2 linked regions of the Youhaiella tibetensis genome follow. The protein of the gene in region 1 interacts with the protein of each later gene in a pairwise test. Links are inferred from orthologs where the notes say so. Each region holds a gene or a part of one and is shown in the gene's direction. Other genes may lie near its edges. The genes, in order: FNA67_RS10160 and pheT.

Evidence for each region.
Region 2: the proteins of FNA67_RS10160 (region 1) and pheT interact in binary tests that used the Escherichia coli proteins (3 or more experiments, as listed by UniProt). The link is inferred for Youhaiella tibetensis from one-to-one orthologs.

Annotation. Positions count from the first base shown.
Region 1 is NZ_CP041690.1:2,082,925-2,093,459, forward strand. Bases 4,083-7,082 are described here. They hold FNA67_RS10160 (FUSC family protein), read left to right. Parts: upstream 4,083-4,571; coding sequence 4,572-6,593; downstream 6,594-7,082. Other genes in these bases: mdtN (multidrug transporter subunit MdtN), read left to right, coding at 4,083-4,594; FNA67_RS10165 (TolC family protein), read left to right, coding at 6,661-7,082. Also shown: FNA67_RS10135 (2-dehydro-3-deoxygalactonokinase), read right to left, coding at 1-208; FNA67_RS10140 (IlvD/Edd family dehydratase), read left to right, coding at 423-2,234; transcriptional repressor LexA, read right to left, coding at 2,303-3,022; FNA67_RS10150 (YtcA family lipoprotein), read left to right, coding at 3,273-3,533; more of mdtN, read left to right, coding at 3,530-4,082; more of FNA67_RS10165, read left to right, coding at 7,083-8,187; FNA67_RS10170 (alpha/beta hydrolase), read right to left, coding at 8,197-9,150; FNA67_RS10175 (molybdopterin molybdotransferase MoeA), read right to left, coding at 9,204-10,406; cyclic pyranopterin monophosphate synthase MoaC, read right to left, coding at 10,403-10,535. UniProt on the Escherichia coli protein: Could be involved in resistance to puromycin, acriflavine and tetraphenylarsonium chloride.
Region 2 is NZ_CP041690.1:188,194-198,840, reverse strand. The notes cover bases 246-3,357. They hold pheT (phenylalanine--tRNA ligase subunit beta), read left to right. Parts: upstream 246-645; coding sequence 646-3,069; downstream 3,070-3,357. Other genes in these bases: FNA67_RS00920 (hypothetical protein), read left to right, coding at 3,066-3,357; FNA67_RS00930 (3'-5' exoribonuclease domain-containing protein), read left to right, coding at 246-649. In the rest of the region: FNA67_RS00935 (ASCH domain-containing protein), read left to right, coding at 1-24; more of FNA67_RS00930, read left to right, coding at 17-245; more of FNA67_RS00920, read left to right, coding at 3,358-3,908; FNA67_RS00915 (glycosyltransferase family 8 protein), read right to left, coding at 3,905-4,765; FNA67_RS00910 (glycosyltransferase family 8 protein), read right to left, coding at 4,775-5,650; FNA67_RS00905 (O-antigen ligase family protein), read right to left, coding at 5,643-6,917; FNA67_RS00900 (aldo/keto reductase), read right to left, coding at 7,018-8,043; oxygen-dependent tRNA uridine(34) hydroxylase TrhO, read left to right, coding at 8,124-9,116; FNA67_RS00890 (hypothetical protein), read right to left, coding at 9,117-9,608; FNA67_RS00885 (NIPSNAP family protein), read right to left, coding at 9,626-10,315; FNA67_RS21775 (hypothetical protein), read right to left, coding at 10,327-10,545.

The DNA of each region.
Region 1 (10,535 bases):
CAGCCATTCCGCAGATCACGACATCGCCGCTGCTCGGATCGACGCCTTCGAGAAGCCCTGCCAGCACGCCCGGATAATCCTCGCGGCCCAGCTTGCCCATGCCCCGGTCCGAACTGCGCGAAAACGTGACGTTGCCGTCACTGGCAATACCCCAGGCCCGCAGGTTGGAGGTTCCCCAATCCACCGCGATCCACTCGGCCACGTCCATACCCAAGTCAATTCCTCCCTGGCGCCGTGCCAGGGTTGCAGGCGCGCGGGCCGTACCTAACCCGATCACTGCGGCGACTTCCAGCCCAGTGTTTGAAACCGTACAAAACTTTCCATTTGCCGGAGTGTTTTCCCGCACACTTTCCCGGACGATGTTCTATAACGAGCCTCGCATTGATATACGTGCCGCAAGGCGCGGGCGGAGGAACTTTACGATGACGGGGAACAACGGCGCGAACGGTGCCGGCAACAAGCTGCGTTCGCGCGCCTGGTTTGACAATCCGGACAACCCGGACATGACCGCGCTCTACCTGGAGCGCTATCTCAATTTCGGCATCTCGCGCGAAGAGCTGCAATCGGGCAAACCCATCATCGGCATTGCCCAGACCGGTTCGGACCTGTCGCCCTGCAACCGCCACCACATCGTTCTGGCCGAGCGCGTGCGCGAGGGCATCCGCGAAGCGGGCGGCATCGCCATCGAATTTCCGGTGCATCCAATCCAGGAAACCGGCAAGCGACCGACCGCAGGGCTCGACCGCAACCTCGCCTATCTCGGCCTCGTCGAAGTGCTCTACGGCTATCCGCTCGATGGCGTCGTGCTGACGATCGGCTGCGACAAGACCACGCCGGCCATGCTCATGGGCGCGGCAACGGTCAACATTCCGGCGATCGCTCTTTCGGTCGGCCCCATGCTCAACGGCTACTTCCGTGGGGAGCGAACGGGCTCGGGCACCATCGTCTGGAAGGCCCGCCAGATGATGGCGAAGGGCGAGATCGACTATAAGCAGTTCATCGACCTGGTGGCTTCGTCGGCGCCCTCGACCGGCTATTGCAACACCATGGGCACCGCGACCACGATGAATTCGCTGGCCGAGGCCTTGGGCATGCAGCTGCCGGGTTCCGCCGCCATCCCCGCACCGTATCGCGACCGCCAGGAAATGGCCTATCGCACCGGCAAGCGCATCGTCGAGATGGTGCACGAAGACCTCAAGCCCTCCGATATCCTGACGCGCGACAACTTCCACAACGCGATCGTGGTCAACTCGGCCATTGGTGGGTCGACCAACGCGCCGATCCACATCAACGCCATCGCGCGTCACATCGGTGTCGAACTCGATATCTCCGATTGGCAGAAGGAAGGCCATCAGGTGCCGCTGCTGGTGAACCTGCAGCCGGCCGGTGAATATCTTGGCGAAGACTACTATCATGCCGGCGGCGTGCCGGCAGTGGTCAACGAGTTGATGGGGCAGGGCCTCATCGCGGAAAACGCACCGACCGTGAACGGCAAGAGCATCGGCGAGAACTGCCGCGACACGCCGATCCAGGATGACAAGGTCATCCGCAAGTTCGACAATCCGCTCAAGGCGGAGGCTGGCTTCCTGGTTCTCGGTGGCAATCTCTTCGACAACGCCATCATGAAGACCAGCGTCATCAGCCAGGAATTCCGCGATCGTTACCTGAACAACCCAGCCAGCCCCAATGCTTTCGAGGGCAGGGCTGTAGTCTTCGACGGTCCGGAGGACTACCACCACCGCATCGACGATCCGGCACTGGCAATCGATGAGTTCACGCTGCTCTTCATGCGCGGCGCCGGCCCCATCGGCTATCCGGGTGCTGCCGAAGTCGTCAACATGCGGCCGCCTGCGTACCTCATCAAGCAGGGCGTGACTTCGCTTCCCTGCATTGGCGACGGGCGCCAGTCAGGTACTTCGGGCTCGCCCTCGATCCTCAACGCTTCTCCGGAAGCGGCTGCGGGCGGCAACCTCGCCATCCTGCGCACCGGGGACCGCGTGCGGATCGATCTCAACACCGGCGCTGCCAATATCCTCATCTCCGACGAGGAAATCGCTCAGCGTCGCCAGGAACTGGCAGCCAATGGCGGCTACCAGTATCCCAAGAACCAGACGCCCTGGCAGGAGATTCAGCGCGGCATCGTCGACCAGCTCGGCAGCGGCGCCGTTCTCCGTCCCGCCGTCAACTACCAGCGCCTGGCCCAGACCGCCGGGCTGCCCCGCGACAACCACTGACGCCGGCACAAAACAGCGCCGCCGCCGGATCTCCCCGGCGGCGGCGTTTCAATTTCGGAGCGGAACGCTCAGTACTTGCGCAGCAGGCCGACCAGCCGACCCTGTACCTTCACTCGGTCGGGGCCGAAGATGCGGGTTTCGTAAGCCGGGTTGGCGGCCTCGAGAGCGACCGAATTACCCTTGCGGCGCAGGCGCTTGAGAGTAGCCTCTTCATCATCGACGAGAGCCACGACGATCTCGCCGGTTCCGGCTGAGTCCTGCTTCTTGATCAGTACGGTGTCGCCGTCGAAGATGCCGGCCTCGATCATGGAATCGCCGCGCACTTCGAGCGCATAGTGCTCACCCGGCCCGAGCATCTCGGGCGGCACGGCAATGGTGTGGCTATGGGTCTGGATGGCCTCGATCGGGGTGCCGGCTGCGATACGTCCCATCACCGGCACTGCAACAGGCCGGCCACTTTCGGCGACCGACACCAGTTCCGTCCGAGGCGGGGGCGCTGAAACCTTGCCAAGGTTGCCCTCGATGACATTGGGCTCGAACCGCGCCTTGCGCCCGCCAAGCGACGGGTTCATCGAATCCGGAAGCTTGATGACTTCGAGCGCTCGCGCCCGGTTGGGCAGGCGGCGAATGAAACCACGCTCCTCAAGCGCCGTGATCAGGCGATGGATACCGGACTTGGACGCCAGGTCGAGCGCATCCTTCATCTCGTCGAACGAGGGCGGGATGCCGGTTTCCTTCATCCGTTCGTGGATGAACATGAGCAGTTCGTGTTGCTTGCGCGTCAGCATCGGCGGCCCCAACAGAATCAGAACAAAGACTGAACTTGTTATATGTGTTCCAGTTATGTTCTGCAACAAAACGGTGAAGAAGCCGTTATCGCACCCCTTCATGTGCCGCCGAAACGCTTGACGGGACCGGGAATTTGGGTCGATCTCTGGCCGGAAGCCGCCCCTGACGGGCGATTTCGAGTGTGCGGAGCGTCAAGTGCAACCAGTATCCGTGAGCCGCGTGTTTGCGGCGCGCCTACCACGACTAGGCATGGCGCTACTTTTCGCGAGCATGCTCGGAGCTTGTAGTTCGGAGCCTTCGGCGCCCTCGATCGCAATATTTGGCTCGTTCTTTCCAGCCTGGATCATCTGCGCGGTTCTTGGTGTGGTCTTCGCCGTCATCGCGCGGCAATTGCTGATCATTCTCGATATCGACGGGTATCTTCCACTGCCATTGCTGGTCTATCTGTGTATGGCGATTGGTGGGGGTACCGGCTTCTGGTTCCTCTGGTTCGGCGGAATTCCGCAATGAACGGCGGGCATGTCATCAAGAGGCTGATTGGCCTCGTCATTGCCGTGGTCAGTTTCGTAGCGGCGGTCGTGGGCATCTATTTCTCGCTCAACGAGATCAACAGCTCGCCGCGAACCGACGTCGCCGAGATCTCGGCACCCACAATCCACGTTTCGCCCACGGTTCCCGGTCGCATCGTTTCGATCGCCGTCCAGAACAATGCGAGCGTCAAAAAGGGCGACGTGCTCTTCCAGATCGATCCGCAGCCCTATCAGCTTCGCCTCGACCAGGCGCAGGCCGAGCTGCGTGCCGCCCAGTCCGAGGTCGAGCAGGGCGGGCGCAATATTGCTACGGCCCAAAGCAACGCCGATGTCGCCGCCAAACAGATCGAACGCGCGCGCTTCAATGCCGAACTCGCCCGGCAGACCCTGGAGCGCCTAGAGCCGCTCCTGCCAAAGGGATACGTGACGGCCCAGCAGGTGGACCAGGCGCGAACCGCCTATAGCGACGCACAGGTCAGTCTTGACCAGGCGCTCCAGCAGTCGCAGGGCGCGACACAGGTCATCGGCACGCTCGATACCCGCAAGGCCCAGGTCGACGTGGCCGAGGCGACGGTGGCCCTTGCGCAGCGCGATCTCGACAACACGACCGTGCGCGCGCCGTTCGACGGGAAGGTGACGGGGCTCGAGATGGCATCCGGCGAGTATGTGATAACGGCCCAGTCCATCTTCACGCTGATCGACACTTCCGGTTGGGAGGCGGTGGCCTTCTTCCGCGAAACCGAACTCGACGCCATCCGTCTCGGCAGCCGGGCCGATGTCTTCGTGATGGCGGACCGATCGCGGCGCATCCAGGGAGAGGTCGAAAGCATCGGTTGGGGTGTGCGGTCGGAGGAATCGGCCAATATCCTCGGGCTGCCGATCGTTTCCAGTTCCCTCAACTGGGTGAAGGTGGCCAAGCGTTTCCCGGTCTACGTCAAGCTCCACGATCCGCCGGCGGACCTGATGCGCATCGGCTCGACCGCCATCGTCATCGTCGGCCAGCCCCCGAGCGAAACCGATGCTGTATCGACCGCCCACTAGACCGAGCTTCGCCAGGATCGTCTGGGACGAACTGCAGCCCTATCCGGGGCGGCTCGACCTTTCGATACGGATGGCGGTGCTTTGCGTGCTGGTTACGGTGGTGGCCATGGCCAACCACGTGCCCGAGGCCGCGCTCTCGTGCTACCTCATCTTTTTCGCATCAAAGGACAACTCGGGGTCAGGCATCCTGATCGGTCTCGGCCTGATCGTGGCGGCTTCCGTCGGCATATTGCTGGGGGTGTTGTTCCTGATGATCTCGGCGGATTCGCCGTTCCTCAGGCTCGCGTTCATTGCGGCCTTCACCTTCGGCGGCATGTACTTCTCCCAGGCCAGCCGGCTTGGGTCGATGGCGGGCACCGTGGGCTTCGTCTTTGCCTTCGTGATGACGCTTTACGACATCATCCCCGTAGCCGAACTCCTCACCCGGGCGCTCACCTGGATGTGGGTAGTCGTCTTCTTCCCGATGTTCTTTCTGGTGTTGCTGAACGTGGTCGCCCCGAGGAGCCCGGCTCGCCTGTTGCGAGCCACCCTCGCAGACCGGCTCGACGCGGCCGCGGCTTTGCTTCGAAACACTCCCAACGCGGTTCCTACCGCCCACGCCCTCCTTGGCGATGGCAACGCAAAGGCCTCCACCTACCAGCGCATGGCGCGGCTGCTGTCGCTGACCAGCAAGGAGGAGAGCTACCGGGAGGGCGAATTGATCGATCTCTCCTACCGCGCCCTGGCCGTGGCTTTGGCGCGAAGCCAGGAAGGCGCGGCCCCCGATCCCGTGCTCGCGGACGAGCTCGGTCGCTACGCGGTCGTTGTACGCGACCGCGAGTTGCTCACGATCGTTCCGCGAGCAGGAGCCGCGACGTCGGGCATGGAGGCGATCGTCGGGCGGCTGGCAGCAACCCTCTGGCAGGGCTACGCGCCGCCGCCCCCCTCCAAGGCGCCCGCGGAGCCGCTGCTGGCGCCGGACGCGTTCCACAACCCGCGCTACACCCAGTTCGCCCTGAAGACCCTGCTGGCGGTGATGATCTGCTACATCACCTATACCGCGCTGGACTGGTTCGAGATCCATACGGCGATGATCACGTGCTTTTATGTGGCGCTCGGGACGACCGGCGAAACCATCCACAAGCTCACCCTGCGCATCCTCGGGTGTCTCATCGGCGCTGCCATGGGCGTGGGAGCGATGATCGTCTTCGTTCCGCACATGACCGATATCGGCCACCTGATGGTGCTGGTCGGCTGTGGCAGCCTGATTGCCGCCTGGATCGCAAACGGGTCCGAACGCATTTCCTACATGGGCTGGCAGGCGGCGCTCGCATTCTTTCTCTGCACGCTGGGCGGGTTTGGACCGAGCGTCGATTTCGGCGTCGCCACGAACCGCATCATCGGCATTCTCTTCGGCAACGTGGTGGTGAGCCTGGTGTTCTCAACCATCTGGCCGGTGAGCGTGGGGGGCAACGTGAGAGGCGCCCTTGCCAAGGCCAGCACTGCGTTGACCGGTCTGTTGCGCGGCGAGAAGGATTTAGGCCAGCAGGCCGCCGACTTCCACACAGCGGTCAAGACGGCCGAAAGCGGCACCGAGCTTTTGATGTTCGAGGCCGAGCGGGTCAAGAAGACAGAGATCGCACCGGACGAAGCTGAGGCGTTGCTCAGCGATATCAGTGCATTGTCGGCGCCGGTTTTTCTGCTTTCACGCGATGGAGCTGCTCCGCGCGGTATGCCCAGGTATGTGAAAGCTGCAACGGTTCGGTTCGAAAACGCCGTTGCGCAGTGGTTGGATACCCGGGCTTCGGATATAAAGAACGGGCGTTGGGCATCCGAGCCTCCGATATGGGGCGACGCCCTAAGGGACGTGGAAGTCGCGTTCAACCGCGCCAGGAGGCAGGCGGGAGAACAGGGCAGGCGGCTTCCGGCAGCCGTCCGCGCGCAGATGGTTTCGCGACTGCGTCTCTACCGGCAGATCGACGCCCGGATCGCGCGAATGGCAGATGTAAAGGCGGCGTAACATGGGTCTTGTTGGGCGTGGGGCCCGGCGCGCGGGTTGGGGCAACCTGCTTTCCGGCGGTAGTTTGATGGCTGCGGGTCTTCGTGGAGCCCTTGCGGCGGCGCTGGGGGCGACGCTGCTGGCGGGCTGCACGTCATCGGCTATGAAATTTGCTCCGGCCAGCGCCCAGACCCCATTCCAGACACCCGGTCACCAGACCCAGACTGCTGGCGGCGCGCCCGATTTCGGCCTGGCCCAGGACGCCGCCATGCCGATTGCCATCGCGACGCCGCAACTCGACGCCAAGCACACCTACACGTTGCCCGAACTCATCGACATCGCCCAGTTGAGCAATCCGGTGACTCGCGCGAGCTGGGAACGCGCGCGCCAGGCGGCCATAGCCGTCGGCGTGACAGAGGCGGCCTACCTGCCGGTTCTCTCCGCCAATGTCCTTGCCGGCGTCCAGCAGACCTCGACCACCGCGCCCGGCATCGACGGGCCGCTCATCACCGTTCCCCCTGGCACACTGACCACGACCGGCGCGCAGGTGCTGCCGTCCCTGGCCGTCCAATGGCTGCTCTTCGACTTTGGCGGGCGCGACGCCGCCAACGCGGCGGCGAAGGACCTTTCCTACGCTGCCAACGTCACCTTCAACGGCGCCCACCAGAAACTGATCTTCGATGTCAGCAGTGCCTTTTTCAGCCTTTCTTCGGCGCGCGTGCAGCTCAGCATCGCGCGCGAGACGCTCGCCAACACCCAGACCGTGCTGTCGGCGGCCGAGGCGCGGCTGAAGACCGGCGTCGCGACGACGATCGAGGTCGCACAGGCTAAGCAGCAGGTGGCGCAGGCCCAGTTTGGCCTCACCCAGTCGCAGGGCCATGAGCGTAGCGCCTACCTGGCGCTGCTGCAGGCCATGGGGGTCTCGCCCACCATTACCATTCGGGTCCAGGATGCCAGTGGCCGCCGACTTCCGCGAGCCGTGCCGCAGGATCTCAACCGGTTGATCGAGGCGTCGTTGCAGCGCCGGCCCGATGTGCAGGCCGCCTTCGCCAAGTACCGCGCCGACCAGAGCGGCATTGCCGCAGCCCGTGCCGAGTTCCTCCCCAAGGTGGCCCTGACCGGCAGCGTCAACCGGCTCGCCGCTTCGCTCGATGTAGAGGACAGCCGCTTCGGTCAGCTCGCCCATCTCCAGAGCAACCAGCCCAACGCCAACCTGCTTGTGGGCATCTCCATTCCCATCTTCGATGGTGGCCTGCGTGATGCGCGGCTGCAGGCGGCCATGGCGCAGGCGGCTGCTTCCGAGCAGGATCTTGCCGCGCTTCAGAACGCTGCTGCCCAGCAGATCGTCGTCGGCTATGACCTGCTGCGGACGAGCCTTGCGGGCTATGCCGCGGCAACCGAGCTGACCAACGCGGCACAAACCACTTATGACGCTGCGCTCGACTACTACAAGAACGGCCTCGGGACTCTCGCCGACGTGAGCATCGCCCAGACCGGACTGCTGCAGGCGCGCCTCTCGAAGGCAACCGCACACAGCGATTCCCTCATCGCGGCAGCGACGATCGCATTCGCTACCGGCACGTTGACGAACCGGATGTCGTCCGGCGCCCTCTGAGCGCGAGCTTCAGGGACGTCTTTCTCCTGGAACATAGGCCTCCGCCCAGCGGAAAACCTCCGAGAAGAACCGGGAGCGTGCGGGCTCGCTGGATAGCGTCAGGTCGTGGATGCCGTTCTCGATCCGCACCAGGGTGACGATGCGGCCCAGTTTTATGGACTGGGCGGCGATGTCGGCCACGTTGAGGACGCTGTCCGTCCTGTCGATGGCGGCATGCCAGCGCCGGTTGGGGCCACTGGCAGTCGAGGTGCACACGAGCGCCGGGCAGGCGATATCCAGCCCCCGGTGGAGCTCGGCATGGCCGAGGCGGATTGCTCGAACCCACCCGGCAAGGACCGGGAAGCCGTTGAGAGGCTTGAGGTCGAGATCGTAGTCCCATTTACCCCCGGTCGAGACGTGCAGGCTCCGGCCATAATGATCGCCCAGATCGCTGACGCCCAATCGCGGCGCCATCGCGCCCACCGCATTGACGAACCACGTGCCCAGCGTCCGCTCGAAGCGCGTGCCGTTCAGATCGAACCACGGGCTGTTGAGCACGAGCGCATCGATGGGGTTGGCCTTGCGCCGCTTGTTGGCCCAGAGGCTCGCGATGAGACCGCCCGTCGAATGCGCCATGAGGACCACGACGTCGTGGCCGAACTCGTCGCGCAGGACCGAGATGGCCGCGTCGAGGTCCCCGTCGTATTCGGCCAGGTCGAGGCAGAAGTTCGGCGTCTGGTGCGGCAGGAGGGATCGACCATACTTGCGCAGGTCGAGCGCGTAGAAGCTATATCTTCGCTGCTCCCACTCCCGGGCCAGGTGGGTCTGGAAGAAATAGTCGACAAAGCCATGCACATAGAGGACCGCCCGACGGTGGGCGGGCGGGCCGGGGCGATGAACCAGGGTCGCTACAACCGGACCTTCCGCGTCGGGAGGCAAGGGGATGACGCGCGCGTCCCAATCGGGTCCCAGGATATCGGCCATGTCGCGCTCCACTGATCCGGCGCGGACATGATCGCTGCTGGCGCCACGAAGGTCTAGAGCGGGATGACTTCGACGGTGGCGCCGGCCGGCTGCCCCGGATCGTTCTCCGGCTGAACGATCAGCGCTTGCGCCCGCGCCAGGGACGAGGTGTGACCGCTGTCGGTCTCCGAGATCGGGCGGACCTGCGTCACCCCCGTCCCCGACGTTTCGATGGTGGCACGCTGGAAGTGCCGGCGGGCCGTATTGGCGGGCAGGGGTTCGGCGAGGGGCAGCAAGAGGCGTGCCCCGAGCGGATTGGCATCGCCCAGCCAGCGCCGGAGTGCCGGTAGGAGGAAGACGGTCGCCGTCACCATGGCCGACACCGGGTTGCCGGGCAAACCGAAGACGAGCGTGCTGCCCCGGGTGCCGAACATGAGCGGCTTGCCGGGGCGCATGTTGATGCGCCAGAAGTCGATCTCGACCCCGAGGTCCTTGAGCACGTCCTGAACGATGTCGTGATCGCCTACGCTGGCGCCGCCTGTCGCGACCACGATATCGGCAGCGAGGGCCTGCTCGAGGCTGGTGGCAAGAACCGAGGCATCGTCACGCGCTATCCCGAGGTCGCGAACCTGGCTGGCGAATGGGGCCAGCAAGGGAATAAGGCCGAATGAATTGGAGGCGACGATCTGGTCCGGGGCGAGCGCGGCGCCGGGCAGGACGAGCTCGTCCCCGGTCGCGAGAACGGAAATCGCCGGACGCCTGGCGACGGTCAGCGTTGGGGCGTTGGCGGCCGCGGCGAGTGCCAGCGAATAGGGAGTCAGCCTCGTGCCGATCGCGAGCAGTTCGGCGCCGGAACGGAAGTCGTTGCCGGTCGGACGGATCGAGCGCCCCGCCGTCGGGCGTTCGGAGAACTTGACCGCGCCGTCCGATGCCGTCGCCAGTTCCTGCATGATCACGCAGTCGGCTCCTCGCGGAACCGGAGCGCCGGTAAAGATGCGGACGGCCTGGCCGGGTTGCAGCGTGCCGGCGAACCCGTGTCCGGCCTGGGAAACGCCAACCAATTGCACCGAACGCGTCGCGTCCTCGGCGAAATCGGCGGCGCGAACGGCATAGCCGTCCATGGCGCTGGCGTTGAAAGGGGGCTGACTATGGGCCGCCAGGAGCGGAGCCACGAGCGTGCGTCCGTTGGCTTCTGCCAACGGCACCGTTTCCGGGGTGGGTGCAGGTATGCGCGAAAAGATCTGTTCGAGCGCCTGCTCGACGGGAAGCAGGCTCATCTCTCGCGCCGATAATCGCCGGACTTGCCGCCGCTCTTCTCGACCAGTTGCACGCCGGTGATGGTCATGCCGCGGTCGAGCGCCTTGGCCATGTCATAAAGGGTAAGCGCGGCGACCGAAGCGGCAGTG
Region 2 (10,647 bases), 1.9 Mb from region 1 along the record:
ATCGAGGTATTTTCCCGTGACTGAGATCGAACCGCAAACCACGTTCGTGGTCACCGACATCGAGGCGGACGGGCCTACCCCGCTCCATTCCTCGATGCTCAGCTTCGCCTCGGTCGCCATCAGCGCCACCGGGGAACGGTTCGGCGAGTTCGAGGCGGTGCTCAAGCCGCGCCCGGACCGGCAGCCGGACGAAACCACCATGGCCTGGTGGCAGACCCAACCCGAGGCCTGGGCAGCGGCGACCACCAATGCCGAGGCACCGGAAGCCGTGATGCCGCGCTATGCCGACTGGGTGGAAAGCCTGCCCGGCTTTCGCGTCTTCGCGGCGGCGCCGATGATCTTCGATGGCCTGTGGATGGACCATTATCTCGACGAGTTCGCCGGCACGCGCGTGCTGGGCGGGCCGTTCAAGACGCGGCAGATCTTCAGGGGCGGCGGGGTGTGCCTTTACACCATGGCCGGCGCGCTGCGCGGCGCGCCCTATCTCAACTGGGGTATGCAGCGCGTGCCGGCCGAGTGGTACGGCCATATCGAGCATACCCACAAGGCCATCGACGATGCCCGCGGCTTTGCCAACGTTCTCGTCAAACTCTTTTCAATCTCCTCCAGCCTCGAAAAGCATGAGGCGACCGAAAGCATGTACCGATGAAATTCACCCTCGATTGGCTCAAGGAACACCTGGATACCACGGCGAATGCCGAGGAGATTTCAGAGGCGCTGACCACGGTCGGCCTGGAAGTGGAGAGCGTGGAAGACCAGGGCAAGGCGCTCAAGGACTTCGTGGTCGCCCACGTGGTGAGCGCCGAAAAGCACCCCAATGCCGACAAGCTGCGCGTTTGCAAGGTGGATGCGGGGACGGGCGAGCTCATCGACGTCGTCTGCGGCGCCCCCAATGCGCGCACCGGGCTCAAGACGGTCTTCGCCTTCCCGGGCACCTATATCCCGGGCTCCGACTTCACGCTGAGCAAGGGCAATATCCGCGGCGCCGCCTCCAACGGCATGCTGTGCTCGGGTCGCGAACTCGAGCTTTCGGACGACCATTCGGGCATCATCGAGCTGCCCGAGGATGCCCCGGTGGGGACGAAATACGTCGATTTCGCCGGGCTCAACGGGGTGGTCTACGACATCTCGATCACGCCCAATCGCGGCGACTGCACCGCCGTGCGCGGCGTGGCGCGGGACCTGGCGGCCTTCGGCATCGGCAAGCTCAAGCCCGATACCGGCAAGGCCGTGCCTGCTGCTGAAAAGACCAGCCCCGTGCCGGTCGAGCTGCGCTTCGAGCCCGGTGAGGTCGAGGTCTGCAAGATGTTCGCCGGGCGCCTCATCACCGGCGTCAAGAACGGTCCCTCGCCCGAGTGGCTGCAGGCCCGCCTGCGCGCCGTCGGCCTACGGCCGATCAATGCGCTGGTCGATATCACCAACTACATCTCCTACGATCGCGGCCGCCCGCTGCACGTGTTCGATGCCGATACGCTCAACGGCACCGTGCATGCGCGCATGGCAAAGCCCGGCGAGACGCTGCTGGCGCTCGACGGCAAGACCTATACGTTCGACGAGACGATCTGCGTGATCGCCGACAATTCAGGCCCGCTCGGCATCGGCGGCATCATGGGCGGGGAAGCCACCGGCTCGACCGAGCAGACGCAGAACGTCTTCATCGAATGCGCCTGGTTCGAGCCGACGGCCATCGCCACGGCCGGCCGCAAGCTCGGCATCAATTCGGACGCCCGCTACCGGTTCGAGCGCACGGTCGACCCGGAATCGGTCCTGCCGGGCATCGAGTGGGCGACGCAGATGGTGCTCGACCTGTGCGGAGGCACGGTCCACGAAGTGGCCGTGGCCGGCAAGGTCGGCAGCCCCAATACGGTGATCGACTTCCCGCTGAGCGAAACCAGGCGCCTGACGGGCCTGGACGTTTCGCGCGAGGAATCGGAGCATTTCCTCACGCGCCTCGGCTTCAAGGTCGAAGGCACCGGCGAGGTGCTCAAGGTCTCGGTGCCGTCCTGGCGCCCGGACGTCACGCAGAAGGCCGATATCGCCGAAGAAGTGATGCGCATGGTGGGCGTGGACAAGGTGCCGGTCGAGCCGCTGGCGCGCCTCAACCACGTGGCGCCGCGCATCCTCACCACCATCCAGAACCGCCGCCGCATCGTGCGCCGGGCCCTGGCGGCACGCGGGCTCGACGAGGCCGTGACCTGGTCGTTCATTTCCCATGCCGAGGCCGAGCGCTTCGGCGGCGGCGCCGAGGCGGTGCAGCTGGCAAACGCCATTGCCTCGGACATGACCGACATGCGGCCCTCCCTGCTTCCCGGGCTGCTGTCGGCGGCGCGCCGCAACGCCAATCGCGGCTTCGCCGATATCGCGCTCTTCGAGGTCGGCCAGGTGTTCCTGTCCGACAAGCCCGAGGGCCAGCACACCTATGCCACGGGCATCCGCACCGGCACGGCCGGCGCACAGGCCTGGGGCCGGAGCTGGCAGGGCAATGCCGGCAAGGTCGGCGTCTTCGACGCCAAGGCCGACCTGGGCGCGGCCCTCGACGCGCTGGGTGTCGATATCGAGAAGGTGCAGCTCGTCGCCGAGGCCCCGGCCTGGAGCCATCCGGGCCGCGGCGGCCGCCTGCAGCTGGGACCGAAGGTCGTCATCGGCTGGTTTGGCGAGTTGCATCCGGCCTGGCTCAAGGAACTCGACCTCGACGGGCCCGTGGCGGCCTTCGAGATCGACCTCGACGCCCTGCCCGAGCCACGACGGAAGCCGACGCGCGCCAAGCCGGCGCTCAACCTCTCGGACCTCATGCCGCTCAGCCGCGACTTCGCCTTCCTGGTGGATCGCGACGTGCCGGCGGCGGCCATCCTCAAGGCTGCACGCGGCGCCGAGAAGGCACTGATCACCGACGTGACGGTGTTCGACGTCTTCGAAGGCAGCCATGTTGGCGAGGGCAAGAAGTCCGTGGCCATCGAAGTGAGGCTGCAGCCCCAGGACAAGACGCTCAACGATGAGGAGATCGAGAAGATCTCGGGCGCCATTGTCGCTGCGGTCGAAAAGGCCACCGGCGGGACGCTGCGCAAATGACGGCGGACAGGGGCGGCGGGCCGGGCCTGCTGCCCATCGCTTCGTTCTGGTTCGGCGAGCTTTCCTGGCTCGAACGCCTCTGCCTCTCCTCGTTCGTGCGGCAGGGGCATCCGGTGCACCTTTACGGCTACGAGCCCATCGCGGGGATTCCGGAAGGCGTCGAGTTTCGCGACGCCCAGGACGTGGTGCCGCGCGAAAAGCTGGTGTTCTACAAGGGACGCGGCACGGCGGGGGTGTTCTCGGATCTCTTCCGCATGAGCCTGATGCGCCAGCAACGCGGCATCTGGGCGGACGCGGACATGTATTGCGTGCGCCCCATCGCCGCTCCCCCGCCCTATCTCTTCGGCTACGAACGTCCGCCCAGGGCGGATGGGACGGGCGGCTCGATCAACGGAGCGGTCCTCTTACTGCCCCATGATGCGCCGCTGCTCGACGACCTGCTTTCGGTGTTCGACGAGGGCGAGCGGCCGCTACTCGAGCCGCATCTGCCGCCCTTCCGGCGGCTGGAGGTGGCGGCCCGGCGGCTGTTCGGCGCCAGGGTGCCGCCCGAATACATGCAATACGGCGCCACCGGGCCCTTCGCCCTGACCCATTATGTGCGGGCACGTGGGCTGACCCAGTTCGTGCAGCCGACGGACGTCTTCTATCCCGTGCCCTATGAGGGCATTCCGGCGCTGATGCTGGCCGGCTCCTCGATCGAGGCGGCCGTGACCGGGCGCACGCTCGCCGTCCATATCTGGCGCAGCCAGCTCACCAATCGCGGACGCGCGGGGATCGGGATTCCCGAAAAGGGCAGCGCCCTGGCGCAGCTTTGCGAACTCGAGGGAATCGCCCTCTAGCGCAACCGCAGCTTCTTCTGCCACCAGCGCTTCCAGCGGTGGCGCATGAAGCGGTAGAAAAGCTCGTTGGTCATCACGTGACGGTAGATGCGGCGGAAGGCGACGATCGAATAGACGTGCCAAGGCTTTGACCAGCCGGTGTAGTGCAGGATCGCTGGATCGAGGCCCTCATGGGAATGGCGGGCGTCGATCACGTTCCAGCGCGGATCGAGATAGAGCCAGTTGTTGCGGAACACCAGATTCAGGAAATCCTGATCGTAGTAGATGCGCGCCATGGTGCCGTCGGCAAACATTTCTTCCAGCCGATCGAGAAGGCAGGCGTCGCGCCATTTCGCGATGTCGATGAGGATCATGCCGGCGTTGAAATAGGGATCGGCGACGTCGAAGATGTCGCGATTACTGGCGAGATCGCGGCCGGCGACAATGAAGGCTCCCTTGGTGTCGCGAACGGCGGCGATCGGAAGGCCCCGCATGTCGATTTCCAGGATGTCCTCAATCGGCGCGCGCACCAGCATATCGCAGTCAAGGTAGAGGACACGCTCGACATCGGGCCCGACCAGCCGGTCGATGAGCAGGCGCGCATAGACGATATTTGTCAGCCGCTTATTGTAGGGCATGCGCTCGGCGATGTCGGCAAACAGGTCCCAGGCGTCGAGGTCGTACCAGACAAGAGTGGCCTCGAACTCTGTTTCGATCCGAGTGAGATCAGCACGGTGCTCGTCGGTGATGCCGCGCTGGCAGAGGTGAAAAACCAGGTCCCGCCGACGGTGGGTAAACAGACAAACCGAGCGCATCACCGCATAGGCAGGCGCCCAGAAGTTGTCATCGAAGGTCAGAACGATATGGAGCTTTGCCATGCAGCGATCTCAGGCTCGACCGCGCAAGCCGAGCTTGCGCCGCCAGTATGTCGACCAGCGATGACGCATGAAACGGTAGAAAAGCTCGTTGGTCATCACGTGTCGATAGATGCGGCGGAAGGCAACGTTGGAGACCAGGTTCCAGGGCTTGTTTGGGCCCGTGTAGTGCAGGATCGAGGGATCCAGCCCCTCGTGCGGGTGCCGTGCATCGATGGTGTTCCACCGGGTCGGCAAGGGCTGCCACCGATGCTTGAAGACAAGGTTGAGGACATCCTGGTCGTAGTAGAGGCGCGCCATGACGCCTGAGGCGATCAGTTCCTCGAGTCGCTCGGGTACGGCCACCTGTCGCCACTTGTCGACGTCGATGACGACCATTCCCGAATTGAAGTAGGGATCGGCGGGGTCGAAGATGTCGCGATTGTTCTTGATGTCGCGCCCGCCCACGATCAGGGCGCCAGCAGTGTCGCGTACTGCGCCGATGGGAAACTCTCCCAGATCGGCAGCATAAAGATCTTCGATGGGTGCGCGCACCATCATGTCGCAATCGAGATAAATGACACGCGAAACGTCGGGGCCGACAAGCGTGTCGATCAGCAGGCGCCCGTACACCACGCTGGTCCACTGCCGGCTCGAGGGCACGCGAGAGACAATGGCGTTAAAGACGTCGGACCGGGTGAGATCATGCCAGACGAGAGTCGCGCCGAACTCGGCCGGTATCTTCTCCAGGTCGGCGCGATGCTCGTCGGTGATCGGCTGGTGGATCAGGTGGAAGACGAGGTCGCTGCGGCGCTTGGTGAAAAGGCAGATCGAGCGCATGACCGCATAGGCCGGCGCCCAGAAATTGTCGTCAAAGGCCAGGGCGATGTGGATCTTGTTGTCAGGCACTGGGCGCGTCCGCGAGCCTTGTGGAGGAGCCCGGGCTGTCTACCACGCCGGTGGCCTGAGACAAGTCTCTGGCCGGCGGCCGCGACAGGTGTGCGATGGCCGCCGTGGCGACGGCGAACGTCACCGTAAGCATCAGGATACCGAACGTCGCGTTGGTGAGGCCCATGAGGAAATAGCCAGCAACGAGGACAACGGCGCCCAGCCGGGCCGCTCGACGATGGGGACCCTCCGCCCGCCAGGCTTCGACCAGGGGAGCAAGGAGGATGCAGAAGTAGGCAATCACGCCGATTATTCCGCCCGTAACGGCGAAATCGGCGACGTCGTTATGCAGGTGATCATAAACGGGTGTGTGCAGCTCGGGCGGCATGGTGTCGGCCGCGATCTTGGTGAAGCCGACCATCCCATGGCCATAGAAGGGTGACTGCAGGAAAGCGTTGTAGGCAGCTTGATACATGAGCATCCGCTCGTTGTCCGAGCTATCGGCGGTCTTTCCGCTTTCGAGGACGCTGGTGACGGTGGCGATAACGCGCGTGACCGGACTCCATCCACCCTGGACAGTGCCCACCACGGCGCCGATCGCTATCAGCGCCAGCACGCTGATCACCAGCCAGGCCCGGCGCCCCAGGCCGCCCCACAGCGTCGCCAGGACCAACGTTAGGCCGGCAACTGGAATGATCGTCACAATAGCTCCGCGCGTACCGGACAGAATCACGGTGACCAGGGCAAATGCGGCCCCGGCCACGGCGATCCATTTCGACCGATTTCCTCCAAACAATCCCACAAGGCTGAGGAAGCCGAGGGCTACGACCACGTCCGCAAAGTGAATCGGATTGGCCACGATGCCGCCAGCGCGGGTCGAGTGCAGGACAAAGGTATCGTAGATCGCCACCAGCAGGGCCAGGCCTGCTCCGAGTGCGGCCAAACCACCAATCACGCCGGGATCAATGCGAAAGCTCGCGCGGCGGAATACGGTGATCAGCGGGCCGATCAGGAAGAGCGGCGCGAACACGAGAACCGAGATGATGTGGAGGGCCGAAGTCGCCGTGATACCGAAAGCCAGGATGAGCAGCAAACCGGCGAGCAGGGGCAGGGCCGCTGCGGGACGGCGCAGGTCGCCCCAGCTCCAGGTGAAAAGGCAGATGCCGAGGGCCAGGACCTGGGCCGCGATGACGGAGACGTTTCCCGCCTCGGGCCAGAGGCAGATAATCACCAGGCCTCCACCCAGGGCAGCGGCTGCGGATAGGTTTGTCAGGTATTTTACGAGCAAGGCTGGCTCCGCCGGAAGGTCCGGCAATCTGGCGCTTTGCCGCCCTCAGGTCAACCGATCGCCGGCCGGGGCGGCGCCTCCCCGAGGGAGGCGCCCTGCACTAGCGCTTGAGCGGGTAGTTGTCGAGCTGGGCGCCCTTGGTTGCTTCATCGATCGCGGCGATCTCTTCGGGGCTGAGGGTGAGGTTGGAGAGGACGCCGAGGTTGTCCTTGAGCTGGTCGAGCGTGCGGACCCCGATGAGGGCGGAGGTCATTTCCTTGCGGCGAAGCACCCAGGCGAGGGCGAGCTGGACCATGGACTGGCCGCGGGCCCTGGCGATGCCGGCCAGCTTCTCGGTGGCCTCGAGCAGGCGCGGCTCGATCGAGCGGGACGAGAGCGAGTAGTTCTCGGCGGCGCGGGTGCCCGTCAGGTCCGACTTGGCGTTGTATTTGCCCGAAAGGATGCCCTGCGCCAGGGGGGAGAAGGCGATGACGCCGACACCCAGTTCGCCAAGCGCCTCGATGGTCCTGTCGTTCTCGATCCAGCGATTGAGCATGGAATAGCTCGGCTGGTGGATGAGCAGCGGCACGCCCATGTCCGCCAGGATGCGATAGGCCTCGCGGGTCTGCGCCTCGGGGTAGTTGGAAATGCCGACATAGAGCGTCTTGCCCTGCCGGTGCAGCTGGGCCAGGGCCCCCATGGTCTCCTCGAGCGGGGTCGAGGGATCGAAGCGGTGGGAATAGAAGATGTCGAAGTAGTCCAGCCCCATGCGCTTGAGGCTCTGGTCGGCGCTGGCGATGAGATACTTGCGCGAGCCGAAATTGCCATAGGGCCCCGGCCACATGTCCCAGCCGGCCTTGGACGAGACGATGAGTTCGTCGCGATAGGGACGGAAGTCGCGCGCCAGCACGTCGCCGAAAAGTTCCTCGGCCGAACCGTAGGGCGGGCCGTAATTGTTGGCGAGGTCGAAATGGGTAATGCCCGAATCGAAGGCGTAGCTCAGGATTTCGAAGGCGCTCGGATAGTCGCGGGTGCCACCGAAATTCTGCCAGAGGCCGAGCGAAATGACGGGCAGCTTCAACCCCGAGCGACCGGTGAACCGGTATTGCATGGTGTCGTAGCGCGCCGAATGGGCACGATAGGTCATGATTTCCTCCCTGGGCGAGTGTGGCGGCGGCCAGATGGCGCAGCGCGGCGCGCGGTGCTAGAAAGCCGCGCATGAGCAATCTGCCCGTTTCGTCCCCGGCCTTCAAGGTCGCGGCTTTCTACAAATTCGCCGACTTTTCCGGGTTCCTAAGCCGCAAGGCCGATCTGGCCCAGTTCTGCTGCGCCCGCGCGATCAGGGGAACGATCATCCTGGCGGAAGAAGGTATCAACGGCACGGTCGCGGGCAGGCCCGAGGCTATCGATGCGCTGGTCGATCACCTCAACGAGACGTTTCCGTTCCAGGGCGCCGAGCTCAAGTATTCGACTGCCGACGCCATGCCCTTCCTGCGCATGAAGGTGCGCGTCAAGCAGGAGATCGTGACGCTGCGCGCGCCCGAGGTCAGGCCGAGCGAGCGGGTCGGCACCTATGTGGAGGCGCAGGACTGGAATGCGCTGATCGGCCAGGACGATGTGGTGCTCCTCGACACGCGCAACGACTACGAGGCCGGGCTCGGCACGTTCGAGGGAGCAATCGACCCCAGGACCGCGAGCTTCGTTGAATTCAAGGACTTCGTCGAAAAGCACCTCGATCCGGAACGCGACCGCAAGGTGGCGATGTTCTGCACCGGCGGCATCCGCTGCGAGAAGGCGTCGGCCTACCTGCTCTCGAAGGGTTTTGAAGAGGTGTTCCACCTCAAAGGAGGCATCCTCAAATACCTGGAAACGGTGCCGGAAGCGGAGAGCCGCTGGCAGGGCGAGTGCTTCGTCTTTGATGAGCGTGTTTCGGTGGTCCATGGGTTGCGCGAGGGCGCGGCGACGCTGTGCCGGGCCTGCCGCCGGCCCCTGACCCCGGCCGACCGCGCGCATGCCGACTACAGGGAAGGCATCTGCTGCCCCCATTGCGCAGGTGAGGTGCGCCAGGGCGTGGCGGAACGCCAGCGCCAGATCGCGCTCGCCCGGGCGCGCGGGGCATCGCATATGGGCGATGCGGCCGTGGCCCAGGCGCGCGAGGATCTCGAAAGAAAACAGGCCCGGCGCGAGGCGAGCCGCAACCGGGCCGGCAAGCAGACCTGATCAGGCCTTGCGGCGGAAATTCATGATCCAGTTGGTTTCCCAGACGATGCCGTCGCGCGAGAACGCCTGGCTCCAGCGCGCGGCATCGGGCCCCAGGCGGGTCCAGAAGAACTGCACGTTGACGGGCTGACCGCCGTCGACGTCGCGGCCCACGAACACGCCGTGATCGCCGATGAAGCCGCCCTGCACGGGTGGAAACAGGGTGCCCTGCTGGCTCGAGACCCAGTAGATCGCCCAGCGCCGGGCGGCCAAGTCGAAAAGGCGCAGGCTCATGCCGGAAAAGCCGCGGTCCGGCGCCTGCATCTCATCGATATTGGCGCCGCCACCCAGGCGCGGCTCGCACCGAAAGCTGGCCTCGAACTCGTCCCAGTCCTCGCAGCCGGCAAATCGGCGCTTGAGGCGCCGGTTGGAGACGATCCAGTCGCCATGGAGGAAATCGAAGTCGTGGACGGCGCCGGTGGGTGCGGCGAAATCGGTGGGATGGTAATTCATCGCAGGGACCTTTCGGTTCAGCGCAGCAGCGAGCGTGCGGTCGGTTGCAGAATGAGGGTTTCGGGCGGTGCCTTGAGGAAGTCGGAGAGCCCCGCGGGCGGGGCCTGCAGCCAGGTTTCAAGGCCCACCGCATTGTCGAAGCGCAGGAGCACCACATGCACCGGGTCGTCGGTGTGGATGGGGAGCCTGGGGTAGTTGTTCTCGGCTGCGAGCGTGAAGAAGCTCGCCAGCGGGTCGATGCCGGTTTCGGCAAGGGCGGCGCGCAGGCGCGCGTCGAACTCGGCGGCGCGGCCGTTATCGGCCAGCCGATAGAGCATGACGATGAAGCGCGAGCCGTTGGTGGCGAAGGCGCCGCGCGGCCGGCGCGGGCGCGCAGGGCGGACGAAGCCGTCCTGCGGGGCCATGGTGGAAAGCAGATGCACGTCGTCGCTATCGGCCATGGTGGCGTTGGCGCGGTCGCGATGCGCCCTCCAGACCGGTCCGCCATAGAAGGCGTCCAGTGCAGTGCGGCGGTCGTCGAAAGCCTCGAACCCGCGCAGCCAGACGAACTGGTCGGGCGCGCCATCGACACGGAACTGGCCGAGCACGTGGGCCCCCACGTCATCTTGGCTTTCGAGGAACTCGTTCTCGAAGAGGTCGATCAAAGTGTCACGCTGCCCGGGGTGGAGCCGATAGCGGCGCAACTCGACGATGGGGAGGCTGGTCACGGCCGGTCTCCCTAGAGCACGGCCCGCCGGGCGGCGGCGCTGGTGAGCACCCCGGCGAGCCCGTGCCAGCCACGGACGGCGACCACGGCGAGGAGGGATGGACGCTCGGACACGCGACCGGCCCTGAACAGGGCTTCGAGTTCGAGGTCGATGAAGAGCAGAGGCGTCTGCGTCCGGCGCGTGACCGATGAGAGCGTGGCTACCGGGGAATCGAAATGAGAGGGGTACATTTTCGCAAGCTCCTGAGTGTTCGCCAACGGGGATCGAGGCTAGCCGCCAAAGCCTGACAGCCAATGTCAGCCTTTGATGCTATGGTGCAGAAAATTACTGGC